Regions from separate parts of the Sporosarcina contaminans genome, predicted to be linked through region 2. Evidence: riboswitches for the same ligand, from Rfam matches in the RefSeq annotation. Region 2 holds a riboswitch; each other region holds the start of a gene.
The links. Region 2 has a riboswitch for S-adenosylmethionine ahead of ACFQ38_RS08695 (methionine ABC transporter ATP-binding protein). Riboswitches for the same ligand answer to the same signal wherever they lie in the genome.

Region 1: it holds a riboswitch for S-adenosylmethionine, as region 2 does, so the genes downstream of both, metK (methionine adenosyltransferase) here and ACFQ38_RS08695 (methionine ABC transporter ATP-binding protein) in region 2, are expected to answer to the same signal.
Region 3: it holds a riboswitch for S-adenosylmethionine, as region 2 does, so the genes downstream of both, ACFQ38_RS18280 (bifunctional homocysteine S-methyltransferase/methylenetetrahydrofolate reductase) here and ACFQ38_RS08695 (methionine ABC transporter ATP-binding protein) in region 2, are expected to answer to the same signal.

The regions. Positions count from the first base shown of each region.
Region 1 covers NZ_JBHTLT010000109.1:4,816-8,997, reverse strand. The annotation lists gene ACFQ38_RS13235 (gamma carbonic anhydrase) at 60-572, shown strand; gene metK (methionine adenosyltransferase) at 1,007-2,215, opposite strand; SAM riboswitch class I at 2,568-2,682, opposite strand; gene pckA (phosphoenolpyruvate carboxykinase (ATP)) at 2,858-4,182, shown strand, end outside.
Region 2 covers NZ_JBHTLT010000042.1:86-4,267, reverse strand. The annotation lists gene ACFQ38_RS08715 (arsenate reductase family protein) at 1-34, shown strand, start outside; gene gcvH (glycine cleavage system protein GcvH) at 115-498, shown strand; gene ACFQ38_RS08705 (toprim domain-containing protein) at 561-905, shown strand; gene ACFQ38_RS08700 (thioredoxin family protein) at 923-1,219, shown strand; SAM riboswitch class I at 1,270-1,374, shown strand; gene ACFQ38_RS08695 (methionine ABC transporter ATP-binding protein) at 1,572-2,597, shown strand; gene ACFQ38_RS08690 (methionine ABC transporter permease) at 2,590-3,258, shown strand; gene ACFQ38_RS08685 (MetQ/NlpA family ABC transporter substrate-binding protein) at 3,309-4,145, shown strand.
Region 3 covers NZ_JBHTLT010000134.1:6,217-10,398, reverse strand. The annotation lists gene bioB (biotin synthase BioB) at 1-719, opposite strand, end outside; gene ACFQ38_RS18290 (biotin transporter BioY) at 716-1,312, opposite strand; gene ACFQ38_RS18285 (hypothetical protein) at 1,448-1,627, opposite strand; SAM riboswitch class I at 1,741-1,845, shown strand; gene ACFQ38_RS18280 (bifunctional homocysteine S-methyltransferase/methylenetetrahydrofolate reductase) at 2,039-3,898, shown strand; gene metH (methionine synthase) at 3,879-4,182, shown strand, end outside.

The DNA.
Region 1 (4,182 bases), on a different contig from region 2:
ATCATGTTTTTTATGATATGATAGATTATACACGATTTTGATAAAATGAGGTGGTCATCATGATTTATCCGTATGGAGAAAAATCTCCAAAAATTCACCCTTCTGTCTATGTCGCTGACTACGCAACAATTACAGGGGATGTAACAATTGGCGCAAATAGTTCAATCTGGTTCAACACCGTTATCCGGGGAGATGTAGCGCCAACCATAATTGGCGAGCGTGTAAGTATCCAAGATTTAAGCTGCTTGCACCAAAGCCCGAATCGCACTCTGCTTATTGAAGACGATGTAACTGTTGGGCATAAAGCAACATTACATAGCTGTATCATCCGTAAAGGTGCTCTTATTGGAATGGGAGCAATTATTTTAGATGGCGCAGAAATTGGCGAAGGCGCATTTATCGGTGCCGGCAGCCTCGTACCCCCCGGCAAGAAAATCCCGCCAAACACATTGGCATTGGGCTCTCCAGCAAAAGTAGTCCGTGAATTAAACGACGAAGACCGCGAAGATATGTTGCGCATCGTCAACAGCTATGTTGAAAAAGGACAGGTTTATAAAAAGATGCAAAAATAAACAGGCGCTGCTCTGAAGAGGGGCAGCGTCTGTTTTATGTTTTGTTGGGTGCTACAACCTTTTGTAATGCTTGTAATTAACGAATTAGTATCGAGCGGCAAACGTGTAGTTTATGCGTTCTATAACACCATACGAGCGGATTCAGCTGTAATACGAGCGTCTTAACACCCAATTCGGGCAGAGAACGAGGGCTTCAAGCGGTTATCCACACACTTCGAGCGGATACATGAAAACTTCAAGCACTTCCGCATTCAAGCAGAGACAGGGGTTCTTCAAGCCATTTTACACAACATTCGAGGGGACACTTGCAGATTTCGAGCGATTCAGCTCTTCATTTTAACGGTTCTCTACACATTTCGAGCGAGGTGTTTCATATACCTACAATAAAAAAAGAAAGCAAGGAATGAACCCTTGCTTCCCACATGAATATTTTATTACCGTACTGACAAACCGGTTCTTTCAACCAACTCTGCCGCTTTGTCTGTCTGCTCCCAAGGAAGCTCAACATCCGTGCGGCCGAAATGGCCATATGCTGCAGTTTGTTTATAAATTGGACGTCTAAGGTCAAGCATTTTGATTATGCCTGCAGGGCGTAAATCGAATAGTTCGCGCACAAGCTCAACCAATTTGCTTTCCTCAACTTTTCCTGTTCCGAATGTATCAATCGAAATAGAGACAGGTTTCGCAACACCGATCGCATACGCCAACTGCACTTCGCAACGCTCTGCAAGTCCTGCAGCGACAATGTTTTTCGCTACATAACGCGCTGCGTAGGAAGCGGAACGGTCAACTTTCGTCGCGTCTTTTCCGGAGAAGGCTCCGCCGCCATGGCGAGCATATCCACCGTACGTGTCAACGATGATTTTTCGTCCTGTTAATCCGGCATCTCCTTGCGGACCGCCGATAACGAAACGACCTGAAGGGTTGATGAAGTATTTTGTATCTTCATCCAATAACTCTTTCGGTACGACTGGATAAATGACATGCTCTTTAATGTCTTGCTGGATTTGTTCAAGTGTCGTATCAGGATGATGCTGTGTAGAAATGACGATTGTATCAATCCGTATTGGACGATTGTTGTCATCATACTCAACTGTCACTTGCGTTTTACCATCCGGACGCAAATAAGGAAGCGTATCATTTTTTCTCACTTCCGCTAGTCTGCGTGACAGCTTATGGGACAAACTAATTGGCATCGGCATCAGTTCTGGTGTTTCATTGCAAGCATACCCAAACATTAATCCTTGGTCGCCCGCTCCGATTGCTTCCAATTCTTCGTCCGTCATCGTTCCTTCCCGTGCTTCTAAAGCTTGGTCAACGCTCGCAGCAATATCAGGCGATTGTTCGTCGATCGAAGTTAAAACGGAAGATGTCTCCCAATCGAATCCGAACTTGGCGCGAGTATAGCCGATTTCTTTCACAGTATCCCGAACAACTTTTGGAATATCGACATAAGTCGTTGTTGTGATTTCTCCGATCACAAGCACTAATCCTGTCGTAATTGTCGTCTCGCATGCGACTCGTGCATTCGGATCTTCTTCTAAAATAGCGTCCAAAATGGCATCCGAAATTTGGTCGCACATTTTGTCTGGATGTCCTTCCGTTACTGATTCTGAAGTAAACAGTCGGCGGTTTGTCATTATAATTTCCTCCTTAACGGCTTGCAAATATTGATACGGTACTCTATTTTTCCCAGATAGTTCCACGCCTGAAGAGAGTCGACGTCAACATACACAAGGATTAAGGGCTTGATAAAATCAATTGGGCCTTGGCATAGTCGCATCATCTTTTTACATGCGCCTGAATGCGCAATGCAAAATTCATGACAACCGCCGGAGGCTTATCTTCATTTGTCGAGTATAGGAACTCTCGCTAAAAAGTGAAATGTATCTCAACGCTTCAAAGATGGATCTCTATCTTAATGAAGATAAAAAAGCCCTTCGCTCACGTAAATGCACATGAGGAAAGGCATGATTTCAAATGCAGCACCTTTCACTCTTATCGTCCAAGGTGTAAAACCTTGCCTCAGGTTTGGCACCTTCTCGTAGCTTGCACTACGCAGGTTGCCGGGCTTCATAGGGCCTGTCCCTCCGCCAGCTCGGGATAAGAGTATCCGTTCATGTAACCATGCTACGAAAAAGTTTTCACTTTGTCAAATCTTTTTGAGCTTAACTGCTTGAGTTTTGAATTAGTATAGATTATTATTCTTAATGTGTTATACTATTTACGGAATGTAATGATACCCATTTATATGGGATTAATACGCAAAGGACGGTACAAAACATATGATTTCTGCGAAGATCGAAAATGGACTAAATGAATTGCTTTCAGGAGCTAATGTCAATATCCAGCCTTCAGTGGCAGAGCTGATCGAGAAAGCTACTTCAAGAGGAGAAGCAAAGCTCTCGGCGGATGGTGCGCTATCTGCTGAAACCGGCAAGTATACAGGGCGCTCCCCTAAGGATAAATTCATTGTTGAGGAACCTTCTTCAAAAGACAAAATCGATTGGGGCAAAGTGAACCGGCCGATTTCTCAAGAAATTTTTGATTCATTATATACAAAAGTTATCAACCACTTGAAAGCGAAAGACGAATTATTCGTTTTCAAAGGATATGCAGGTGCGGATAAAGAATCGCAGCTTTCCATTCAAGTCGTCAATGAATTTGCATGGCAAAACTTATTTGTCCATAACTTATTCATCCGCCCGACTGAAGAAGAGCTTACTACACATGAGGCACAATTTACAATCTTATCGGCTCCTACTTTTAAAGCAGACCCAGCAGTCGACGGCACTGAATCCGAAACATTTATTATCGTTTCTCTCGAAAAACGCATCGTGCTAATCGGCGGAACTGAATATGCTGGAGAAATGAAAAAATCGATTTTCTCAGTAATGAACTACTTGCTGCCTGAGCACGGCATCCTGCCGATGCACTGTTCCGCTAACGTAGGAGAAGAAGGCGATGTCGCACTATTCTTCGGACTATCCGGTACAGGCAAAACGACGCTTTCTGCAGACGCGAAACGCAAATTGATTGGCGATGATGAGCATGGCTGGTCCGATAACGGCGTCTTTAACATCGAAGGCGGCTGCTATGCGAAATGCATCAACTTATCAAAAGAAAAAGAACCAGAAATTTTCGGTGCAATCCGTTTTGGCTCTGTGCTTGAAAACGTAGTTTTGGATGACAAAACACGAGTTCCTGATTATGATGATAATTCATTAACTGAAAACACGCGTGCTGCTTATCCAATCCATAATATCGAAAACATTGCAAAGCCGTCAATGGCTGGCCATCCGAAAACAATTGTGTTTTTAACTGCTGATGCATTCGGCGTGTTGCCTCCAATTTCTAAATTGACGAAAGAGCAAGCGATGTATCATTTCCTTAGCGGCTTCACTTCGAAATTAGCCGGCACTGAACGTGGGATTACTGCTCCTGAAGCAACCTTCTCAACTTGCTTCGGTTCTCCGTTCCTGCCGTTGCCTGCGACAGTATACGCAGAAATGTTAGGGCAAAAAATTGACGAGCATAATGCACAAGTGTTCCTTGTCAACACTGGCTGGACTGGCGGCGAATATGGCGTAGGTAAGCGTATGGAGCTCAA
Region 2 (4,182 bases):
AGAAGAGCAGTTCGAGGAAGTATGGGGGAAGTGAATAACTCCCTTGTCTTTAAGATGGAATTATGTCAGAATTAAATAGAATCAATAAATGTAGAGTGATGGAGGGGTTATGGGATGAGCACACCTAAAGATTTGCGTTTTTCTGCAGAACACGAATGGGTAAAAGATGAAAGCGGTAAATATCGAATTGGTATTACACATTTTGCTCAATCTGAATTGGGGGATATCGTTTTCGTTGAACTTCCTCAAGTCGGTGATGAAGTGAAAGTGGATGAGCCTTTTGGCAGTGTTGAATCTGTAAAAACTGTTTCTGAACTTTATGCTCCAATTAGCGGTAAAGTCATTGAAGTGAACGAAGAGTTGGAAGATAGCCCTGAATTGGTTAATGAATCTCCATATGAAGGTGCATGGATGATCGTCGTTGAAGCAACAGATGAGTCAGAATTGGATGCGCTAATGTCTGCTGAAGAGTATGACAAAATGACTGTTGGTGAATAATCATACGTGAAAGCGCCGGTGAAAACTGGGGCTTTTCGTTTTTCTTCGGGAGGGAGCATGTCATGAAGGCAGAAAAGCTCTTAATTGTTGAAGGTTTATCCGACAAAAAGAGAATCCAGAAGGTGTTGTCAGAGCAAGTTGCCATCATTTGCACGAATGGAACGGTCAGCTCGTATCGAGTGGAAGAGCTTTTATATCCATTTGAAGGATATGATCTCTATGTTTTCATGGATGCAGATGACTCCGGCGATAAGCTTAGACAGTTATTCATCCGAGAATATCCCGAAGCGATCCATCTCTATACGGAGCACCTTTATGGACAGGTGGAGAAAACCCCTTTGCGCAAAATAGCAGAAATTTTGTTAAGAGCAGATTTCAAAGTGCATCCCGAATTTCTTTTATATTGAGGGTGGTTAAGTTGGGAATCGAAAATTGGACGAGAGAACAATGGGAAAACAGTAAGGAAAAACCTTTATCGGTCTATTATTTATATACGCCATTATGCGGCACATGTGCGGTAGCTTCCAAAATGTTGGAGGTCATTTCTGTCATGAAGCCTGATTTGCCGATTGGGAAAGCCGACATGAATTACGTGCAAGATTTGGCGGTCGATTACCAAATAGAAAGCGTCCCTTGCCTGCTAATCCAAAAGAACGGTAAAATCACCCATAAAATCTACGCATTTCAATCAATCCCGTATCTTCTTGAAAAGTTAAGTTGACTTCTAAACTGTAATTATGATATAAATGTATTTAACAATTCAATACGTCACTCTTATAAAGAGAGGTGGAGGGAAGTGCCCTATGAAGCCCGGCAACCGTCATGAATGTGAAATGGTGCCAAGTCACGCAAAGCTTTTGCTTTGGAAGATGAGAGATTGGACAAATGTTTATAGTACTATAACATATTGAACCTTTCTGCTTGTCTGCAGGAAGGTTTTTTATTTTTGAAGAAAAACCTCATTTATGGGAGTTTTACTTTATAAGATAAAAAGGTTTCATTTATGTTAATTATAAATGAAGGAAAGTGCTGGCGTTTGCACGTTCGGATGATCAGAAATATGAGGTGGGAAAATGATTCAATTATCTAAAGTGGAAAAAAGGTTCGGTTCCAAAGAAAACGGCATAGCTGCTGTAGACGGCGTGTCCTTTACGATAACGGAAGGTGAAATTTTCGGGATTATCGGCTATAGCGGAGCAGGAAAGAGTACATTGATCCGCTTGTTGAATGGACTTGATATGCCGACTTCGGGGAGCATCAAGATTGGAAAGCGGGAAATTACTGCAATGAAAGGTCAAGAGCTGCGTAAAGCCCGTCAGAAAATTAGTATGGTCTTCCAGCATTTCAACTTGCTCTGGTCAAGAACCGTAAAGGAAAACATCGCCTTTCCACTGGAAATAGCAGATGTGAAAAAGGCGGAGCGTGACAGAAAGGTTTCCGAGCTAATCGATTTAGTCGGCTTGGCCGGAAGGGAAAATGCGTATCCATCACAATTATCGGGCGGGCAAAAGCAACGGGTAGGAATTGCACGCGCATTGGCGAACGATCCTGAAGTTCTTCTATGCGATGAAGCAACGTCAGCTCTCGATCCAGAAACAACGGATTCGATTTTAGAATTATTGACGAGCATCAATGAACGGTTAGGATTGACAATTGTCCTCATTACACACGAGATGCACGTAATTCGGAAAATTTGTCATCGGGTAGCTGTAATGGAAGCAGGAAAAGTAGTAGAAATCGGACAAGTATTAGATGTTTTCCAGTCACCGCAAGCGCCTGTTACGAAACGATTTGTTTCGCAAGTGACGGAGCCTGCTGGGACAAATGAGGCACTTGGCAATTTGAAAAAGGACTATTCCGAAGGCACAATCATCAAGCTATTCTTTATCGGAGAGCGAACAGAACAGCCAGTGTTGGCTAACTTGATTCGTAAATACGATGTTGAAGTGAATATTGTGCAAGGAAATATTTCGCAAACGAAAGGCGGAGCTTACGGAACGCTATTGCTCCAGCTTGTAGGGGAGAAAGCGGAAATGGATGAGGCAATTGCCTATCTTCATGAACAAGGTGTAAAAACAGAGGTGATAGGCAATGAATGAATCTTTATTTGTTAATATTGATTGGGAAAAAATGTGGAAGGCGACCGTCGAAACATTATATATGACGGGTGTATCAACTTTATTTACTTTCATTTTCGGATTAGCACTCGGCATTCTGTTGTTTTTATCGGGCCCAGGGCAACTTTGGCAAAATCGGATTGTCAACATATTCACGGGAGCCATTGTTAATATTTTTCGTTCAATTCCGTTTATCATACTCATAATTTTACTGATCCCGTTTACTACGTTACTCGTCGGTTCAATGCGTGGGCCGGAAGCTGCTCTACCTGCTCTCGTAATCGGTGCTGCTCCGTTTTATGCTCGGATGGTGTTAATCGGATTGCAAGAAATTGATAAAGGTGTTATTGAAGCTGCGAGATCGATGGGTGCGAAAACAAAAACGATCATTTTTAAGGTGTTATTGCCTGAATCATTGCCTGCTTTGCTTTCGGGCATTACAGTTACGGCAATTGCGTTAGTCGGTTATACTGCGATGGCTGGTGTGATCGGAGCAGGCGGATTAGGGAACTTGGCATACTATGAAGGCTTCCAAAGAAGCCGGAGCGATGTCATGCTTGTTGCTACTGTCATTATTTTAATTATTGTATTTGCAATCCAGTTCATTGGAGACCTATCTGTGAAGAAAGTGGACAAACGTTAATAACAGGATATGCCTGTTTATTATATAAAATATTGTAGGGGGTACTTATTATGAAGAAAATCAGTTCGCTATTCATTCTGCTTGCTCTTATCCTCGCGCTATCAGCATGCGGAACGAAAGATAAAGGCGATAATGCAAGTGGCGGCAACGAAGAGCAAAAAACGATTAAAGTTGGTGCGTCCAATACACCTCACTCCATTATTTTAGAAAAAGCAACGCCTTTAATGGAGGAAAAAGGGTACAAGTTGGAAATTGAGCCTTATCAAGACTATATTTTACCGAATAAAGATTTGGAATCTGGCATTATCGATGCAAATTACTTCCAGCATATCCCTTACTTCGAAGGGCAAATCGCTGATTTCGGATACGACTTTGTAAATGCGGGTGCCATCCATATTGAACCGATCGGCATTTATTCGAAAAAATACGATTCCTTGGATGATTTACCGGATGGCGCGACAATCCTAATTAGCAACTCTGTAGCTGACCACGGACGCGTGCTTGCAATGCTTGAAGAAAACGGTTTGATTACGCTTGCGGATGGCGTCGAAAAAGTAAAAGCTGAAATAAGCGACATTGTCGACAATCCAAAAAACTTAAAGTTCGAGCCTGATTACGAAGCAGCAATGATGCCGCAATTGTATAAAAACAATGAGGGCGATGCATTGCTCATCAACTCCAACTATGCGATTGACGCTGGCTTGAATCCATTGGAAGATGCGATTGCACTTGAAGCGACAGATTCACCTTACGTCAACATCATCGCAGTGCGTGCAGGCGACGAGGACAAAGAAGCGGTCAAAGCGCTCGTGGAAGTATTGAAATCAAAAGAGATTCAAGACTTTATCTTGGAAGAGTGGAACGGTTCAGTTGTTCCTGCAAAATAATGATAAACCATCAGCTGAAGGCACTGCCTGTCGTTTT
Region 3 (4,182 bases), on a different contig from region 2:
GCATGCAAAAAATTTACTGGAATTGAGTCAGCATCCATCGCATGCAAACTACGCGCCATTGCAATGACATCCGCTTTCGTTTCGCGCATGCCGACAATAACGCCGGAACACGGCGAAATACCGGCCTCTTTAGCTAAAGATACCGTATTGACACGATCTTCGTATGTATGCGACGTTGTAATGTTATTATGGTGGGCTGCCGACGTATTAATATTGTGATTGTATCGGTCAACGCCCGCTTCTTTCAGCCGTTTTGCTTGTTCCGGCTTTAAAATGCCGAGACAAGCGCACACCGTCATATCACGGTGCTTTGATTTAATTTCTTTGACTGCGTCAACGACAATTTCAAGCTCCCTGTTCACCGGTCCACGTCCGCTCGCAACGATACAGTACGTCCCTGCATTTACAGATGCCGCTCGTTCAGCACCTGCGACGATTTCTTCCTGCTTCATCATCGCATACTTTTCAATTGGCGCTTTTGAAACAATCGATTGGGCACAATATCCGCAGTTTTCCGGACATAAACCTGATTTCGTATTGATGATCATATTCAACTTTACTTTATTCCCATAATAAAAACTCCGGATTTTATATGAAGCATGCAACAACAGAAGCAGCTCCTCATTAGGGCAGTCCAAAATGGCCATCGCTTCTTCATCCGTAATGTCCTCGCCTGACAGCACACGATCCGCTATGGCATTAAAGTCGAGTCCCCTCAATGCGATCGCCTCACTTTCAGCACTTTATACATCCTGTGGCCGAAAATGCCTGCCAAAACCGATAATAGGATGTCTTTCGGCAACGGAGGAACCATCCACGCCCATGCAACTGCATAACTGAATGCATCCGGTGCAGCTGCCCAAAACTTGTACGAAAAATACATCCAATTCGTGCCGAATAAATAATTGATGCTCATCCCGACTAACGCAGCAACGATATAGCTCTTCAAGCTCCCATACCTTTCAACGATCAATCCCGCTACGTATGCAAGAAGAATAAATGACAAAACAAAACCAAAAGTCGGGCTTAAAATAGATCCAAATCCGCCTTGAAATTTTGCGAATACCGGTGCCCCTACAAGCCCTAATGCCATATATACCGTCATCGATATTGCACCTAAACGGCTTCCTAAAATCAAACCTGCCAAAATAGAGAAAAACGTTTGCAACGTAATCGGCACCCCACCAACTACTAAGAACGGCACAAACGTTGTAATATTCGCTCCGATCATCATAAGTGCTGCAAACATTCCGCAATAGACAAGGCTCAGTGCACTCATAGAACTTTTCGTTTTCACAGTTGTCGTAGTCATTCAATATACACCCCTTTTGTTTTCTGTTAATAGAATAATAGCTGACACCATTTGTGTCAACCCAAAAATATTTTAAGTTAACTCAAATAGTACAATAAAAAATCGACAGCTATTTTCGCTATCGATTTTTCAACGTTATTTATCTTCGCTCTTAGGAAATAAAAAATGGGCAAGTACCCCGCTCAGGACTGCTGCTCCAATCGTAATCCAAACACGATGCATACCCGGAACTTCCTGAAAGCTTTTACTGAGCATAACCCATGCAATCCCAGCAACCAAAAGCGCAATTGGAACGGAAAATTTGAAAATCCTCAACGTTTTCACCTACTATTTTCTATTCGTACGCCCATTCTATCATAATTCAGCTATTGACGTATGAAACAATAAAGGGTATGATACTTTAAATTATTCTAATAACTGCATATCTATTCTTATCAAGAGAAGCTGAGGGACTGGCCCGTCGAAGCTTCAGCAACCAGCCATTATTGGTCAGGTGCTAATTCCAGCAGGCATACTTGCCTGATAGATGAGAAGGAGCGATCTTTATTCGCATATTCGAAGCCTTCTTATTTTCAGAAGGCTTTTTATTTTTATTTCAGCAAATGACCACTCTCCTTCGCAAGCATAATATCCATTATTCTGCGGATATTCATAACGTGCTGAATCAAAAATAATTATTTTCATCTATTCCTTGATTGAACAATATGCAAAGAAAGGGTGGAAAACATGACATTACTTGAAAGATTGAAGACAGATATTTTGACGGCGGACGGTGCGATGGGAACATTGCTTTACTCATACGGAATCGACTTTTGCTACGAAGAGCTAAATGTAGAAAAACCAGAAGTGATTGAAAAAATCCATGAGGAATATATCGCTGCAGGTGCGGACATCATTCAAACCAATACATATGGCGCCAACGCATTGAAATTATCTCGCTACAGCATGCAGAATCGTGTGAAGGAATTCAATACAGCTGCAATGGGCATTGCCAAGCGGGCAGCCGCACGCAGAGGACAATACGTTTTAGGGACAATCGGCGGATTACGTGGAATCCGTAAAAGCGATGCCTCTTTGCAAGAAGTTCTCCATATTGTCCATGAACAGGCTGATGCTTTATTGTCCGGAGATCCTGACGGTTTATTGCTTGAAACGTACTATGATTTTGAAGAGCTGACGACAGTTGTCGAGGCACTCAAGAAATTAACAGATGTGCCTATCATCGCCCAAGTTTCCATGGAGGAACCGGGAATACTCCAAAATGGCTTGGTGCTGAACGAAGCATTGCATAGGCTTTCCGATTTAGGGGCTGATGTCGTCGGAGTCAACTGTCGGTTAGGTCCTTACCATACAATCCAAGCATTTGAAAAAGTGAATCTCACGGATGGACTTCTGCTCTCCGCAGCTCCGAATGCCAGTTTGCTTGATGTGGAAGATGGGCGAATCGTCTACTCATCTGAAGCTGATTACTTCGGAAAAGCAGCCGCTTTACTGCGCGATGAAGGGGTTCGTCTGATCGGCGGCTGCTGCGGCACGACACCTAAACATATTGCAGCTGTTAAAAAACAATTAGCCGGCTTAAAGCCGGTTACAAAGAAAGAAGTTAAATCCCAAAAACCGATTGTAATACGCGATGCTGAACCTGCATTATTCGAACCCATTCATGAAAAGGCCAAAAGAGAACGGACAGTCATCGTCGAACTGGATACGCCTCGCCATTTAGAAACGGAAGCTTATATTGAAGGGGCGAAACAGCTTTATAACGCAGGAGTTGACGCTGTAACGATGGCAGACAATTCTTTAGCCTCGCCACGGATTAGCAATATGGCGATGGGCTCTATATTGAAACAACAGCATGCTATACGACCACTAGTGCATCTAACTTGCCGCGATCATAATCTAATTGGCTTGCAATCACACTTAATGGGGCTTGATGCACTTGGTATCCACGATATTTTGGCAGTTACTGGCGATCCTACGAAGGTCGGCGATTTTCCGGGAGCAGCGAGCGTCTACGACGTATCGAGCTTGGAATTAATTCAACTCATTAAGCAGTTGAACGAAGGCATTTCCTTCTCCGGGAAACCGCTCCGCAAAAAAGCGAAATTTTCAGTAGCCGCCGCCTTCAATCCTAATGTCCGAGTATTGGATCGTGCCGTTAAGCGGTTGGAAAAGAAAATTGAGTGTGGGGCGGATTATTTCATTACACAACCTGTTTATACGAAAGAGAAAATCGAGGAAATATATGAAGCGACAAAGCATTTGGATACACCGATTTTCATAGGCATTATGCCGTTGACGAATATTCGGAATGCCGAATTCCTGCATCATGAAGTACCTGGTATTAAGCTGTCTGAAGATGTACTTGCACGGATGCGCGATTGTGGAGATGACCGCGAACGGGCTACAGCGGAAGGTATTGCTATCTCAAAGGAATTGATCGATACAGCGGCGAAACTTTTCAATGGCATCTATATCATTACACCATTTCTCCGATACGATATGTCATTGGAGTTAATAAAACATATCCAACTATTGGATGGGAAGAAGGAGAGGGAATTTGTCCATGCCGAAACATCTTATTGAACAGCATCTTGAAAAGAGAATCCTCATCATAGATGGGGCGATGGGCACAATGTTGCAAGCCGAAAACTTATCTGCCGAAGATTTTGGGGGCGAAGAATACGAAGGCTGCAATGAATATTTAAATGTACTGAGACCTGACATTTTAGACAAAATCCACCGTGCTTATTTGGAAGCCGGTGCAGATATTATTAGCACAAATACATTCGGGGGAACCCCCCTCGTATTGGATGAATTCAGCCTCGGCCACCTATCACATGAAATTAACAAAAAAGCGGTCGAAATTG